2 regions of the Xenorhabdus santafensis genome follow, and region 2 is predicted to be linked to the other one. Evidence: predicted binding sites of a transcription regulator. Region 2 holds the regulator's gene; the other holds the start of a gene.
What was found. Region 2 encodes CRP, which controls carbon source genes, mostly activating them, when cyclic AMP is high. Its sites were predicted from a motif close to ATGTGANNNNNNTCACAT; they were not measured.
Positions count from the first base shown of each region.

Region 1 (7,503 bases), on a different contig from region 2:
ATGGCAGGAGAATCTAACCGCTGCGTCCTGCCAGTTTTCATTCAGGGGAAGCGAGTTAAAGGAATGCTTTCAGCCAGGAAGCAATATTTTGGGTCGGCAGATGGTTTTGTGCATTGTAGGTTTCATTCATCGGCCACCACATACCGTCCCCTCGGGCGAAAGCCGCACGATAGCGAATCATCTGATCATCTGGATTTAAACGTAGTGCGTCCCGCAGTGCGCTCAGGCTATAGACGCTTCTGGTAAAAGGTTGCTGCGTTACGCGTTCAACGGTTTCAGCCAATTTTCCGTATGAAGTCGTTTCACCCGCCACAAATACCACTTCATTGGCAATGCGGGGCTGATGCAAATAAATGGCGGTGGTCAGTCGGCCGATATCGTCTGGCGAGGTAACGGTGACCTGCGTTTCCCATCCCCCGAGTGCGTGGATCGTTTTTTCGGCTAAATTCACGACATTGAATGCGGGTTCAAAAAGAAAACTGGTAAACATTCCAGTCGAAACGATAACCCATTCCGTTGCCTGCTGTTGGCGCAATAAAGTGCGAACATCATATTGTTCGTCCCAGACCGGCTGACCACTGCCTTTGCCGACCACATCGTAATTCACACCAAACTGCCAGGGAAAATATCGCCTGACGCCTGCCTCCAGCACCGCGCGGGTGATCTTTATCTGCGTACCAGCTCCGGCGATGAACCCCATGCAATTGATAACGCTATCAAAAGCCTTAAAGCATGCTGTCAGTGATTCAACCGTGTCGGCAGCGATGTCGATAGGAATAAATGCTGCGCCGGTATCCGCCAATCGTTGGTGGATACCAGATCGCAGTTTGCCCTGTTCATCCCAAGAGCCAGGCGAAACGATCACCGAAACGCGGCTTTTTAACTGAGTTACAGCCGGCAGCAGCGAGTTCAGGACGGCAGCACCCAATTGTCCCGCTCCTAGCACTAATATGTTTTCGCCAACCTTTAAATCATCTTGCTTCATTTTAATGCCTTACTTTTCAATGTTGCGTATTTACCTTGTGTTTGGCGATATTACGGCGACAATCCTCTTTTGATAAGTACAAGTGGGCGGGTTAGACTGTTCGCATAAATGGAATAATCAAGACGTTTATGGCGGGGGGCAATATGGATAAGCTCGAATCAATGCAGGTCTATGTTTATGTGGTGGAGACTCATAGTTTTGCCAGAGCAGCAGAGGTACTGGGGCTGCCGCGTTCAACGGTATCGCGGGTGATCAAGGAACTGGAAGCTTGGCTTGGTATCCAGCTGCTACAGCGCACTACCCGAAAACTTAGCGTGACCACCGATGGACGCAGTTATTACGACGAATGCAAAAGGATCTTGGCCGATATTGCGACCATGGAATCATCATTTTCGGGCAGGTCTGGGCAACCCAAAGGCAGGTTTAAAGTGGGAATGCCGCAATCTCTCGCCCGGCATTGCGTTATTCCGAGAATTCAGGAATTTCTGCACTGCTATCCCGAACTGGATTTGATGCTTTGCTCCAGTGATAACGTGGAGGACATTATCCAAGAAGGATATGACTGCGTGATCCGCACCGGCAGAATCGAGGATTCAACGACTTTGGTCGCCCGTCCACTGGCAAACTTTACATGGGTGATTTTGGGCGCTCCGGCATACATGGCAGCCCATGGAAAGCCTGAAAATCTGGAAGATCTGGAAAAGCATCACGCTGTGGGTTATCTGAGTCACCGCACCGGGCGAACCACTGAATGGTTTTTTACTCTCGACGATGCGGATTGCGTGATCCGTATGAAAGAGAGTCTGGTTGTCGATGACACGGATGCCTACATTCAGGCCGGAATTCAGGGGATGGGGTTAATTCGCGTGGCCAGCTATCTTGTTGCGCCGTATCTGGAGAACGGGGCACTTATTTCTTGTCTGGAGCACCACACTTTTGATTTACCTTTATCTCTGGTGTATCCGCAAAACAGGTATCTTCCGCCTTCGGTTCGGGCATTTTACGACTGGAGCAAGGTGGTTTTGAATCAACCGGCTTACCGGCTCAACATGACATAATCGAGTGGAATTCCCGTGCGCTTACAGAAAAGTTGCGATAGGGGGATACAGATATGGCTATACAGAAACAATCACGTATGAATTAATCAGCACGCAGTTAGTTGATCGTGAAATTGTTTAAATATTGTAGCTCAAAATGATACTTACCTACCTTCAATTGCGATAAGCCTCACATTTTCCTTTTTTGACCAGATTGACTGATTGCTCGCCTTCCTGAGCTACTGTTATGTTACCGGTAACTTATTATCGGTAACACTTTGTGGTTACTGCTTAGAGACTGTTTTTAGATACTGTTGCTGTGGACGGTTTTATTACTAAATTTTCAGTTAATTGATAGAGATAGCCAAGCTGTAAGGTTGACATAAAGGAGTTTTATATGAGCGATACCCAGCAGTTAAACCATGTTTTTGTCTTGATGGGGGTATCCGGTAGCGGTAAGTCTGCGGTTGCCAGTGGTGTTGCCCGTGAGTTAGGCGCTGCATTTCTGGATGGCGACTTTCTGCATCCCCGCGCCAATATTACAAAGATGGCACAAGGACATGCCTTAAATGATGATGATCGCCGCCCGTGGCTGAAAGCACTTAATGATGCCATTTTCGCAATGCAGCGCACGAATCATGTTTCTTTGCTGGTCTGTTCCGCCTTGAAAAAAAGCTATCGGGATATGTTGCGTGAAGGCAACAGCAACCTGTCCTTTCTCTATATGAAAGGTGATATTGACCTGATTGAAGATCGCCTGAAAGTGCGCAAGGGGCACTTCTTCAAACCACAAATGCTGATTTCGCAATTTGAAACGCTGGAAGAGCCTGGCAGTGATGAAAAAGATGTTCAGCACATTGATATCCAGCCAGCGCTTGATGATGTCATCAAAAAAACAATCCAAGTTATAGATCATACAATTAAAACTACTGACAGTATTAATGAGGAACATCAATGAGTACATTAACTCTCGTTCTGACTGCCGTCGGCTCGGTTCTTTTATTACTGTTTCTGGTGATGAAAGCCCGAATGCATGCCTTTATCGCCCTGATGCTGGTTTCTATGGGAGCCGGAATTTTTTCAGGGATGCCACTGGAAGAAATCACCCAGACAATACAGAACGGCATGGCGGGCACATTGGGCTTCCTCGCGGTTGTTGTGGCACTGGGGGCAATGTTTGGCAAGATCCTGCATGAAACAGGTGCCCTTGACCAAATCGCGGTAAAACTACTGGGCAGTTTTGGTGAAAAACGAGCGAATTATGCACTGGGAATTGCCGGGCTGATTTGTGCCTTGCCGCTGTTTTTCGATGTGGCAGTTGTGTTGTTGATTGGTGTGGTATTTGCCGTGGCGCGCCGTACCAACGGCAATGTCGTCAAATTGGCAATCCCTTTATTTGCCGGGGTTGCAGCAGCGGCTGCGTTTTTGGTGCCGGGGCCAACTCCCATGATGCTGGCTTCCCAGATGGGCGCTGATTTTGGTTGGATGATCCTGATTGGGCTGAGTGCCGCTATTCCCGGAATGTTACTGGCAGGGCCGATATACGGCAACTTTATCAGTAAATATGTCACATTGGATTTGCCGAAAGATCTGAGCACTCCAAGTATCGGTAAAAACCAGATGCCTTCCTTTGGTTTCAGTCTGGCACTGATTTTATTCCCGTTGGTATTGGTAGGATTGAAAACCATTGGCGCGCGTTTTGTTGACCATAGTTCTACGCTGTACCAATGGCTGGAATTCATTGGGCATCCTTTCACGGCTATTTTGATCGCATGTCTGGTAGCCATTTATGGTCTGGCTATCCGTCGTGGAATGAGCAAAGAGAAAGTGATGGATGTCTGCTCTGCGGCAATTCAGCCTGCGGGCATTATCTTGCTGGTAACGGGAGCGGGTGGCGTATTCAAACAAGTACTGATTGATTCTGGCGTCGGGCCTGCTTTGGGGAATTCGCTTGTTGATGCTGGCCTGCCAATCGCACTGGCGTGTTTTATTCTGGCCGGGGCAGTTCGCATGATCCAAGGTTCAGCCACTGTTGCTTGCCTGACAACGGTGGGCTTGGTATTGCCGGTAATCAATGAGCTGGGCTATTCCGGTGCGCAAATGGCCGCATTGTCAGTCTGTATCGCTGGTGGTTCTTTGGTTCTCAGCCATGTGAACGATTCTGGTTTTTGGTTATTCGGTAAATTTACCGGCGCGACTGAAGTACAGACCTTGAAAACATGGACAATGATGGAGACCATCTTGGGTACTACTGGCGCGATTGTCGGCATGATTTATTTCGCCATGCTGTGATGCTGAGTGCTTTTTCAAAATAAGCGCTTAATGGCACCTTAATTCACACTAATAAGTTGATTAAGGTGCCTTGTTTTCCCACTAATTCGATTTTCCGACTAACCCCGTAAACTGCTTATAAAGGGCTTCGGCACTGCGTTCATAACCTGCCGCAGAAAGGTGAATGTAATCAGGGCGTGCGAGTTTTTGTTGTTCCCATCCCTTGATTGAGCATGGCCCACCCATAAACTCCCGCCAATCCCAAAACAAAGTATGTTGTTCTTTGGCTACTTCCTGCTGAACTTGAATAATACCGTTAAGCAAGGCTGGCTGCTGTTCGCTACAACTTTCCGTGGCTTTATCCTTCAGCGAATCATTTGGGCCGATTAACAAAATAACGGCTTGGGGAATCGCTTTACGGATATTTTGCACCTTGGCTGTCAGCTCTTTCTGGTAAGTCGCTAAATCCAGCGAATCGTTAAAGGCTTCATTGGTGCCGTAAGCGAGGATCACCATATCCGGCTTCAATTGGGCCAGTGTATCAACCCATTGAGGTTGCCATTTATCCAGCATATTGATGGTGGCCCCATTAATCCCCAGCGCAGATAACATAATGCCGGGGCTTTGACGTTTTACCAGCCAGCCACCAATTTTCAATTGAGTTTCTTGTGGATAACGGTCTTGTGGATAAAAAGTCATGGGAAAATGGACACTCTGCTCTGGTGAGAAGCGCCATTCACTGTTTGTGGCAGGCCATTGCCAAATTTGCGTCGAAGCAGACTGCACTCTGATTTTTGCCGCGTCGTGAGACTGATAAAGGGCGTTTATCCAATATTTGCCATGGGCAGAAGGCGAATATAACTGTATCTTGCTGTTGGCGTTTTCTGGCGTGGCGATAAAGCCCCCCAGTGGATAATCTGCCCGGTTGTCTTTCCGGCTGCTTGAAAGCCACCAGCCGGTTTTATCTTCGGCGAATTTCATGATGTCATGGCGCTGGCCGGGAATGTTCATGGGAGGAATAAACCCCGGGCCGGCGTCACCGTAACGACTCTGCAATAATTTGCGCAAGCTGCCGGTAAAAAAATCGGCAGCGGTGTGAGAATCCCCCAGTTGTACAACGTGAATCTGGCGAGTGTCGCTGTGACGGAGTTTATCGGCTAATAACGCAAAATTGGGATCGCCAAAATTCGTCAGTTGTTGCTGATGCTGTGTTTGCGTTATTTGGCGCTCCGATGAGGGTTTGGTTTTCTTCCCATGGCATGATAGCAGGCTCACAGAGAGCGCGATAACCAGACCTGCACCCATTATCCGGTATAACCCACGGAATGTGCTAAATGGTTGCATTTTCTTTAACTGGCTCCTGAATAAATTTAATCAATGAAAATAGATGATTTGAGATGGTCTGTTGCCCTTTCAAACTGAAATGAATGCCGTCGCCACTTCGAATTTTTATCGTGCTGCTGCCATCACCAATATAGTCTGAATAATTATCTGACTGATATTTGAACATATCATTAACGGAAACATAGATCTCGCCCATTTTCTCCACCTCTGTCTGATACAATTTATTGAGGTAAGCCATGCTGCTGGAGAGTTTTTTCTTGCGCATATTGGGTGGCCCCACCCAAATAACATCTACCTGATTTTGACGCGCATTGTGCAAAATAGTTTCAATTCGTTGGCGGTAAACGGCTTCCCAATCGTCACTGGAAAATTTCAAATAAGGCCCACCGCGTTTTGCCGGCATATCCCACGGGTCATTCGGCCCTAAAAACACCACGATTAATTTAATATCAGTATGCGTTTTTAACGTATCGCTGATAGTTTTCGGCCAATCAAAAAAACTGGGATAAGACAGCCCAGTGCTCTGCTTGCTTAAATTAATGCTGGAAATGCCATATTCCTGAGAAAGCTGACGTTTTAATAATGGGGCAACGCCTTGCATCATCGAATCACCGACAAATAACACCTTATCTTTGGCACTCAGATTGATATGTGTCTTTTGAATAACATCAAAGTTGGCACTTTGGATTAAATCATGTTGATACGAAGGAGCCCGGACGAGCTTAATGTCCTTTTGCAGAAGCTCAGGAAATGTCACTGAAAGGTTTTCGATGGGGTACACATACCCCTCCAGAAAGCGCAGGCCTATCTGAAAATCAGGGTGAAATACCATCCGGTTGTTATCATTATTGCCCGTTTGTTCGGCTTGCATAGATTGCGTTTGCATGGCGTCTACGGGGCTATCCTGATACTTTCCCTTTGCATAGGCCATAAATATCTCACCAGCAGCAGTCGTGCCTTGTTGCACATTATGGCCTAAATCCCACAATGGCTCTCCTTTGAGGAAAGTCCAAGGGCTGTTGCGGTGGTATTTCTGCTGCCAGAAATTATCCAATGAATTTTGATTCAACCAGACCAGCATCACAGTGGTTAAAATAACGGCAAAAATGATTTGCCCGACTTTTTTTAGGTTAGAAATATATTCAGAAGTTGGCATAGATAAATCCTGGCATTCCTGAAGGAGATAAAATAAATACCAAAGTCAGTATCAGAGCTAAGGGAATAGGGTAATAAATCCAAGAAATCTGATCGTGATTTTTTTCAATTTTGTTTCTGAGATTGACCAACCAAGGGTAGGCGATAAAAAAGGCCCAGAAAGCGATTAATATCGAGCTGCTGGACAGCAGGGCAGCAAAAACCTCGCCAGAGAACAATTGCGTTAATACCGCCAAAGCATCATTAAATGTCGGGCTGCGGAAAAAGACCCATGCAAAGCAGACAAAATGGAACGTCACTACACGGGATAAAAATAGAGCAATGGGGTTTTTCGCCGCTAATTCATTGTGTTTTTTTCCGGCAGGGAGCAGGGCATTTTTAATGTTTTGCAGAATTAATCCCAGCCCATGAATGGCTCCCCAGATAATAAAGCTGAGACCAGCACCATGCCATAGCCCTGAAATAACCATCGCCATGAACATATTCAGGTTCTTGCGGAATGTGCCTTTTTTATTGCCGCCCAGAGGAATGTAAACGTAATCACGGATAAACGTTGACAGACTGATATGCCAGCGCCGCCAGAATACCTGTAAATTCTCGGCAAGGTAAGGAGCATCGAAATTGCGTGGTACTTTGAAGCCCAATAACAGGGCGATACCCGTAACGAGATCGGTATAGCCGGAAAAATTAAAATAAATGTTCCATGCATAA
Region 1 is NZ_VCDN01000019.1:198,375-205,877, forward strand. It holds gene FE392_RS06390 (aromatic alcohol reductase) at 56-985, opposite strand; gene FE392_RS06395 (LysR family transcriptional regulator) at 1,129-2,043, shown strand; gene gntK (gluconokinase) at 2,420-2,980, shown strand; gene gntU (gluconate transporter) at 2,977-4,314, shown strand; gene FE392_RS06410 (SGNH/GDSL hydrolase family protein) at 4,396-5,637, opposite strand; gene FE392_RS06415 (SGNH/GDSL hydrolase family protein) at 5,624-6,793, opposite strand; gene FE392_RS06420 (MBOAT family O-acyltransferase) at 6,780-7,503, opposite strand, start outside.
Region 1: the regulator CRP is predicted to act here: its motif matches at 2,201-2,218, upstream of gntK (gluconokinase).

Region 2 (7,503 bases):
CCTTATCAAAATGTACCGGTGAAACCTATTGTGATTTTGTCGGCTAAAGTTGAGCTTTAATCGTTAGATATACCCTTTATCTTTCAAGTTGTTGCTATGTTGTTTACGCTGGCTGACGGCAATAATGTCAGAGGCGATTCTGGAAGAAGCTTTCTTTCCTCCGCCTTGCTGCAACTTGAAATCTATTGGTTTTTGGCAGTTTCTCGATTTTCGGCCGTCAATGGCCGGAAATATATTGGATTCTCATCCCGTTTCTGTTTTCCCCCTTTCTCTGTCGCTACTATTTTAAAAGTGCTTATGTGGTATGATGAGTGCCTCGTTGCCATTGGTACTGTTTTGCCTGATTTTTACGTAATACAAAATGCATAATACCCTAACGGGGTAGGGCAACTTATAAAACTATAAAATCAGTAGGATATACTCCTATGTTATTAATAATCGATAATTACGACTCTTTTACATTCAATTTATATCAATATTTTTGCGAGTTAGGGACAGAGGTTTTAGTTAAGCGTAATGATGAGTTACAGCTTGAAGATATCGAAAAGCTGGCTCCTACACATTTAGTGATTTCTCCGGGGCCTTGCACACCGAATGAAGCAGGGATTTCTCTGGAAGCGATTTCGCATTTTGCCGGAAAAGTGCCTATTCTCGGCGTGTGTCTTGGGCATCAGGCGATAGGGCAAGCCTTTGGTGCCAGTGTGGTTAAAGCCCGGGAAGTCATGCATGGAAAAACCAGCCTGCTTCACCACAGCCAGCAGGGTGTGTTCAAGGGTTTGGATCATCCATTAACTGTTACACGTTATCATTCTTTGGTCATTGCGGCTGAGACGCTTCCGGCTTCGTTTGAAGTCACCGCATGGAGCCAGCGTGATGGTAACGTCGATGAAATTATGGGGATACGTCACCGTACTTTGCCGCTGGAAGGAGTGCAGTTTCACCCTGAAAGCATTCTTAGTGAGCAAGGTCATGAGTTATTGAATAATTTCCTTAAATATTAGCCATATATCATTATTACCCCTCACAAAGTTGTTTTTTTATTTGCCACCATCTGATTTTTTATTCATATTTTATGATTATTATTTCATTTTGATATGGCAAATATAAAAACAAGGTGAGGGAAATGGCAGAGCATGCAGGAAAAAATTTAACTACCTTCAATCAGGTGATGTTGCCAGTTTATGCACCGGCAGATTTTATTCCTGTTCGCGGGAAAGGCAGCCGGATATGGGATCAACAAGGTCACGAATATATTGATTTTGCCGGTGGCATTGCTGTTTTGGCCTTGGGACATTGCCATCCGGCCTTGGTCAATGCCCTGAAATTGCAAGGCGAAAAATTGTGGCATGTCAGCAATATTTTCACCAATGAATCGGCTTTAATTCTGGCGCAAAAGCTGATTGATGCAACGTTTGCACAAAAGGTCTTTTTCGCCAATTCAGGCGCTGAGGCAAATGAAGCCGCATTTAAACTGGCTCGCCGTTATGCCATTACTCGCCATCACCCGGATAAAACCAAAATCATCGCTTTTCATCAGGCGTTTCATGGGCGCACATTTTTTACCGTTTCAGTGGGTGGACAACCGAAATACGCCGATGGGTTCGGCCCCAAGCCCGCTGATATTATCCATGTTCCTTTCAATGAGTTGGACGCAGTCAGAGCCGTGATCAGTGACGATACCTGTGCTGTTGTTTTAGAACCCATTCAAGGGGAAGGTGGTGTGACTCCTGCGACGGCAGAATTTCTGCGTGGCGTGCGTGAACTGTGCGATAAGCACCAAGCCTTGTTGGTTTTTGATGAAGTTCAGAGCGGCATGGGGCGTACTGGCAAGCTGTATGCGTACCAGCATTATGGTGTCATTCCGGATATTCTGACAACAGCAAAAGCCTTGGGAGGCGGTTTTCCAATCAGTGCCATGTTAACCACGGATGCTATTGCGGCGGCAATGGAAATAGGCTCCCAGGGAACAACCTATGGTGGAAATCCACTAGCTTGCTCTGTGGGAAGCGCCGCAATTGATATTATCAATACACCGGAAGTGTTGGCAGGAGTGGAAAAACGGCATGATTTGATTATCCATGCGCTGGAAAAACTGAACCAAAAATATGGCATTTTCCACGAATTTCGCGGAAAAGGGCTGCTGATTGGAGCTGTATTGCAAGCTGAGTATCAGGGGAAATCCAAAGAGATATTGCAGTACGCGGCGGAACAAGGTTTGATGCTATTGAGTGCTGGAGAGAGTATCTTACGTTTTACCCCTTCATTAATCATTCCTGAGGATGACATTGCGGAAGGCATGGCACGGTTGGATCGCGCGATTGCACGTTGGTTGAAATGGGGTGAATAAGTCAGCGAACAGGAAAGCAAGCAGGAAGAAGAAAACAGAATAAAGCAGCCAGTGTGGGATCGGTGGATGACACTGGCTGAATTTAGACGTTCAGGAACTAACGGGTTCCATAAACAACAATAGTTTTACCATGTGCAGAGATCAGGTTTTGATCTTCCAGCATTTTCAGAATGCGGCCAACCGTTTCACGGGAGCAACCTACAATCTGCCCGATTTCCTGACGTGTAATTTTGATTTGCATACCATCAGGGTGGGTCATTGCATCGGGCTGTTTGGCCAGATTGAGTAAAGTCTGGGCGATACGGCCTGTAACGTCCAGAAAGGCTAAGTTCCCCACTTTTTCAGAAGTCGTTTGCAGGCGACTTGCCATCTGAGCAGATAAACGCATCAGAATGTCAGGGTTAACCTGAATTAACTGGCGAAATTTCTTGTAGGAAATTTCAGCCACTTCACAGGCACTTTTAGCTCGTACCCATGCCGTACGCTCTTGCCCTTCCTCAAACAATCCAAGTTCACCAATGAAATCTCCCTGATTTAAATAAGAGAGAATCATCTCCTTGCCTTCTTCATCTTTTATTAGAACAGCAACCGAACCTTTAACAATGTAGTAAAGCGTCTCTGCTTTCTCACCTTGATGAATAAGCGTGCTCTTGGATGGATATTTGTGAATATGGCAGTGTGACAAAAACCATTCAAGAGTAGGGTCTGTTTGTGGCTTGCCGAGAACCATTCGCTTTATCCTCTGTTGTTATTTCCGCCTTTGTGAAGTGAGAAACTGACTGTTTCCCTCTAGGCTGGCTTTATAAAGTCAATAGATTAACATATTAACTTGCTGAAAAACTGACAAGGGGAAATTTTATATGGCTGATAAGAATTTCAATATGCTGGTGTATTGAAGTTCGGCCATACTTCTTGCCAGTCTCGCTTGTAACCTAGTTTGTAACACAGGAAAACGTTTCTGTCTTCTCCTGTATCGCTTCAGCATATTAAACTGGTCGCTAGATTACCAGAAATTAGCCTGATGAAGCGGTTTTATTGATTTTGTATTTATAAAAAAAGAAAAAATAAGGTTAGGCGCTGTGCCTGAAATGTGAAGTTTCATCCTGTTTTGGCTTATTTAGGGAGAAGTTTTTTATCGTTAATTTATGGCGACATGAATTGGTTAATTATTTAAATAAAACAGGCAGCATTATTTTTTGTTACCTGTTTCATTAAAAATAAAATGAACTCTAGATTATGAGATCTTTTTGCCTTCCAGTAATTGTTTCACCAGCGGGGCCATAATTAATTCCATGGCCAAGCCCATTTTGCCGCCAGGGACGACGATAGTATCGATGCTGGAAATAAATGACCCCTGAAGCATAGCGAGCAAATAGGGGAAATCTATTTGGGTTAGGCCCCGGAAGCGGATCACGATAAAACTTTCGTCCAGCGAAGGGATCGCATTGGCTGAGAAGGGGTTAGAAGTATCAACCGTAGGGACGCGTTGGAAGTTAATGTGGGTACGCGAAAACTGCGGGGTGATGTAGCGGATATAGTCATCCATCGAACGGACAACGGAATCCATGACGGCTTCTCTGGAATGCCCGCGTTCACTGGTATCACGGATCAATTTTTGTATCCATTCCAGGTTGACAATGGGAACGACCCCAACCAGCAGGTCAACATGGCTGGCAACATTGTGCTGGGGAGTAACGACACCGCCATGCAGCCCTTCATAAAAGAGAATATCGGTGTTTGAGGGTAAAGGTTCCCACGGCGTGAATGTGCCGGGCAATTGATTATAGGGTACGGCCTCATCATAAGTATGCAGGTATTTCCGGCTGCGGCCGCTTCCTGTTTCACCATAGCCAGAGAATGTTTGCTCCAGCATACTGAAATCATTGGCTTCTGGCCCAAAGTAACTGATATGCCTGCCCTGTTCTTTTGCTTTTCGAATTTCAGCATCCATTTCAGGACGCGTATAACGATGGAAACTATCCCCTTCAATGAGTGCGGCCGTTGCGCCAAGTTGCTGGAAAATCTTGCGGAAAGCCACACTGGTTGTTGTTGTTCCTGCTCCACTGGAACCAGTGATTGCAATGACAGGATATTTGGCAGACATGAACAAACTCCTTATCAATAATTCTTGAAATTATATTTTTTAATCAGAATGTTATGGTGAGAAACACAAGCCAAACCTTATGGACGGAACATCTCTTTAGGCATGATATTGACTGTTTCATGTAATTCAGACCATACCAGCAGAACCTCACCTCGTTCAAGTTGACGTTTGATGTCCTGTACTTTTTGTTCAAGTGTTTTTTCTTGTTCGCCGTAATCTGTGCCTTCCCGCAAAACAAAACTTTCTATTAAGTTAAGCAGGGTATCGGGCTCAAGTTGTTGCCACGGTATCATCATTGTCATTGCTCCGGATGATGTTTGGATTGCTCTGTAGTCGGTTGTTTTTCAACTAACTGTTGTTCAGATAATTGTTTTTGCGGTAATGCTTTTTGAGATGATTGCTTCAAACGGGATGCCTCTAAATAAGATGCCAGCCAGTCAGGAATGCGTTGTTCCAGCCACATTTGTGGGGTTTTCAGGGAGCCACTGACAAAACCGACATGGCCGCCATGCTCGGTCAGTTGATATTGAATATTGTCCGGCAAACGGGCCAAGTCAGGGATCACTTCCGGTGCCATAAATGGATCATCTTTAGCGTGGATAATCAACAGCGGCACTGTGATATCCGGTAATCGAGGCAGAGCGCTGCACTGGTGATAATAATCATCCGCATCTTTAAAACCGTGGAGCTTGGATGTGATTACATCATCAAACTCCCGTAGTTTCTTCATTGAGTTCAGTTGCCCGAGGCTCAATGGCAGAGAGTTAGGATAACGCAGTAACTTACGCGTAGCGTTGTTTTTCAGTTTATTGAGCAGGTAATGTTGATAGATTTGGGAAAAGCCTTGTTCTATCCGCCTGGAACAGGCTTCCAGCAGAAACGGTGCCGAGACGATGACAGCGGCATCCACTTGTGCCCGCTCTTGTTCTTCGGCTAAATAACAAGCCAGCATGTTTCCGCCAAGGGAATAACCGACCGCGGCAGTAGGGGCATCGCCATAAGTGGTGTTTAACCAATTGAGGAAATAGCGAGCATCATTGGTTTCCCCTGAGTGGTAAATGCGTTGCTGGCGATTGGGTTCCCCACTGCATCCACGAAAATGCATCACAACGCCGAGCCAGTCTCTTTCCTTACAGGCACTGATAAGGCCGTGGGCGTAAGGGCTATTGAATCCCCCTTCTAAGCCGTGAAAAAGCACTAAGCGTGGTTTATGGGAAGCGGTTTCAGGATCTTCACTCCATGCTAAATCCACAAAATCATCATCGGGCAAGTTGAGCCGCTGCCAGTGAGGTTGCAGTTTAGGATGACGCCGGAGCAGGCGAGGTAAAATCGTTTGCAAATGGGGGTTACTCGCACCCCTTAGGGGACAAAAGTTCTCACTCATAATAAATTGATTTCATGATTGTCTGCCTTGTGTGTGGCATAACATACTGTTATTTTTCTTGAAAAGAAATGTTGGCCATTTGAGTTAGGTGAATCTATCCATGACAGCAAGTTTGATATTCTCGCTTAGTACCTTTATGTTTATTTCTGCTATCACCCCAGGGCCAAATAACTTGCTGCTGACATCAGCGGGAGCTAACTTTGGCATTCGTCGCTCGGTACCGCTTTTTTTGGGCATCATATTGGGAATACAGATAATTTTATTTCTGTCCGCTTTTGGTGTTGCTGCTTTGCTGTTGATTTACCCCGCGATGTACATTGGTCTGAAGGTGCTTGGTAGCCTGTATTTATTGTGGCTGGCTTGGAAAACGGCGACGTCACATTATAAACAACTGAATACAGCACAGCCGGTAGGGGGGCCAATCAAAATTCACCAAGGCTTGCTATTGCAATTCTTGAACCCCAAAGCATGGTTTATGGGATTGGGGGCAATCAGTAGTTACAGTTTGCCGGGAGCACTATATAACAATTCGATACTGACTATTAGCGTAGTAATGTTAATCATTAATTCAATAGCGTGTGTAATCTGGCTAGTCCTCGGTTCATTGATTGGCCGCCTATTGAGAAATCGCCATGCGTGGTTCACCTTTAATATCGTGATGGGGCTACTGACCGCCGCTTGCGTCCCGTTAATCTGGCTGAGCTAAAATGAGGGGCTGAGGTTAATGTATATCAATATTTTTACTGGCAAAGAATAATATCAGTATAAAGCCTGCGATATAGGCGACGATAAGCCCCCATAATTTAATCCTTAATTCGCTTTAATCCGACGCGTAATTCCCTCTACGCGTTCAAACCCATAAATAACCCATCAATGGCACCATAGAATCGACTTGATCCGCGCCGACCATGACGAAGCAAAATCGTTTGCAAATGGGAGTGACTTACACTTCTTTAAAGGACAAGAGCTTCATTCATAATGAATTGATTTCATGATGATCTGCCTTGTTTGCGGCATAACATGCTGCTATTTTCCTTGAAAGGAAATATTGACCCTTTGGGTGAGGGGAATCTACCCATGACTGCAAGTTTGATATTCTCGCTAAGTACATTTATGTTTATTTCTGCTGTCACTCCAGGCCCAAATAACTTGCTGCTGACATCTGCGGGAGCCTCCTTTGGCATTCGTCGCTCGGTACCGCTTTGCTTGGGTATTGTATTGGGAATGCAGACAATTTTATTGCTGTCCGCTTTTGGTGTGGCTGCATTACTGATTATCTATCCTGCGATGCATACTGGCCTGAAAGTGCTCGGTAGCCTGTATTTATTGTGGCTGGCTTGGAAAACGGCAACTTCACACTATAAGCAACTGCACACAGCGCAGACGACAGAAACCCCCATCAAAATACATCAAGGCTGGCTACTGCAATTCTTGAACCCCAAAACATGGTTTATGGGGCTGGGGGCAGTCAGTAGTTACAGCCTGCCGGGGGCGCTATATAACAATTCGGTATGTGTTATTAGCGCAGTCATGTTAATTTCCAGCGCAATAGCGGGTGCAATCTGGCTTATGCTCGGCTCCTTGATTGGCTTTATGCTGACAAATCGCCATGCGTGGTTCATCTTTAATATCGTTATGGGGCTATTGACCGCCGCTTGTGTCCCGCTA
Region 2 is NZ_VCDN01000011.1:244,101-251,603, forward strand. It holds gene ppiA (peptidylprolyl isomerase A) at 1-60, shown strand, start outside; gene FE392_RS02725 (hypothetical protein) at 97-369, shown strand; gene FE392_RS02730 (aminodeoxychorismate synthase component II) at 426-1,001, shown strand; gene FE392_RS02735 (aspartate aminotransferase family protein) at 1,124-2,347, shown strand; gene crp (cAMP-activated global transcriptional regulator CRP) at 2,445-3,077, opposite strand; gene FE392_RS02745 (phosphoribulokinase) at 3,582-4,451, opposite strand; gene FE392_RS02750 (YheU family protein) at 4,529-4,747, opposite strand; gene FE392_RS02755 (hydrolase) at 4,750-5,835, opposite strand; gene FE392_RS02760 (LysE family translocator) at 5,936-6,541, shown strand; gene FE392_RS02765 (LysE family translocator) at 6,913-7,503, shown strand, end outside.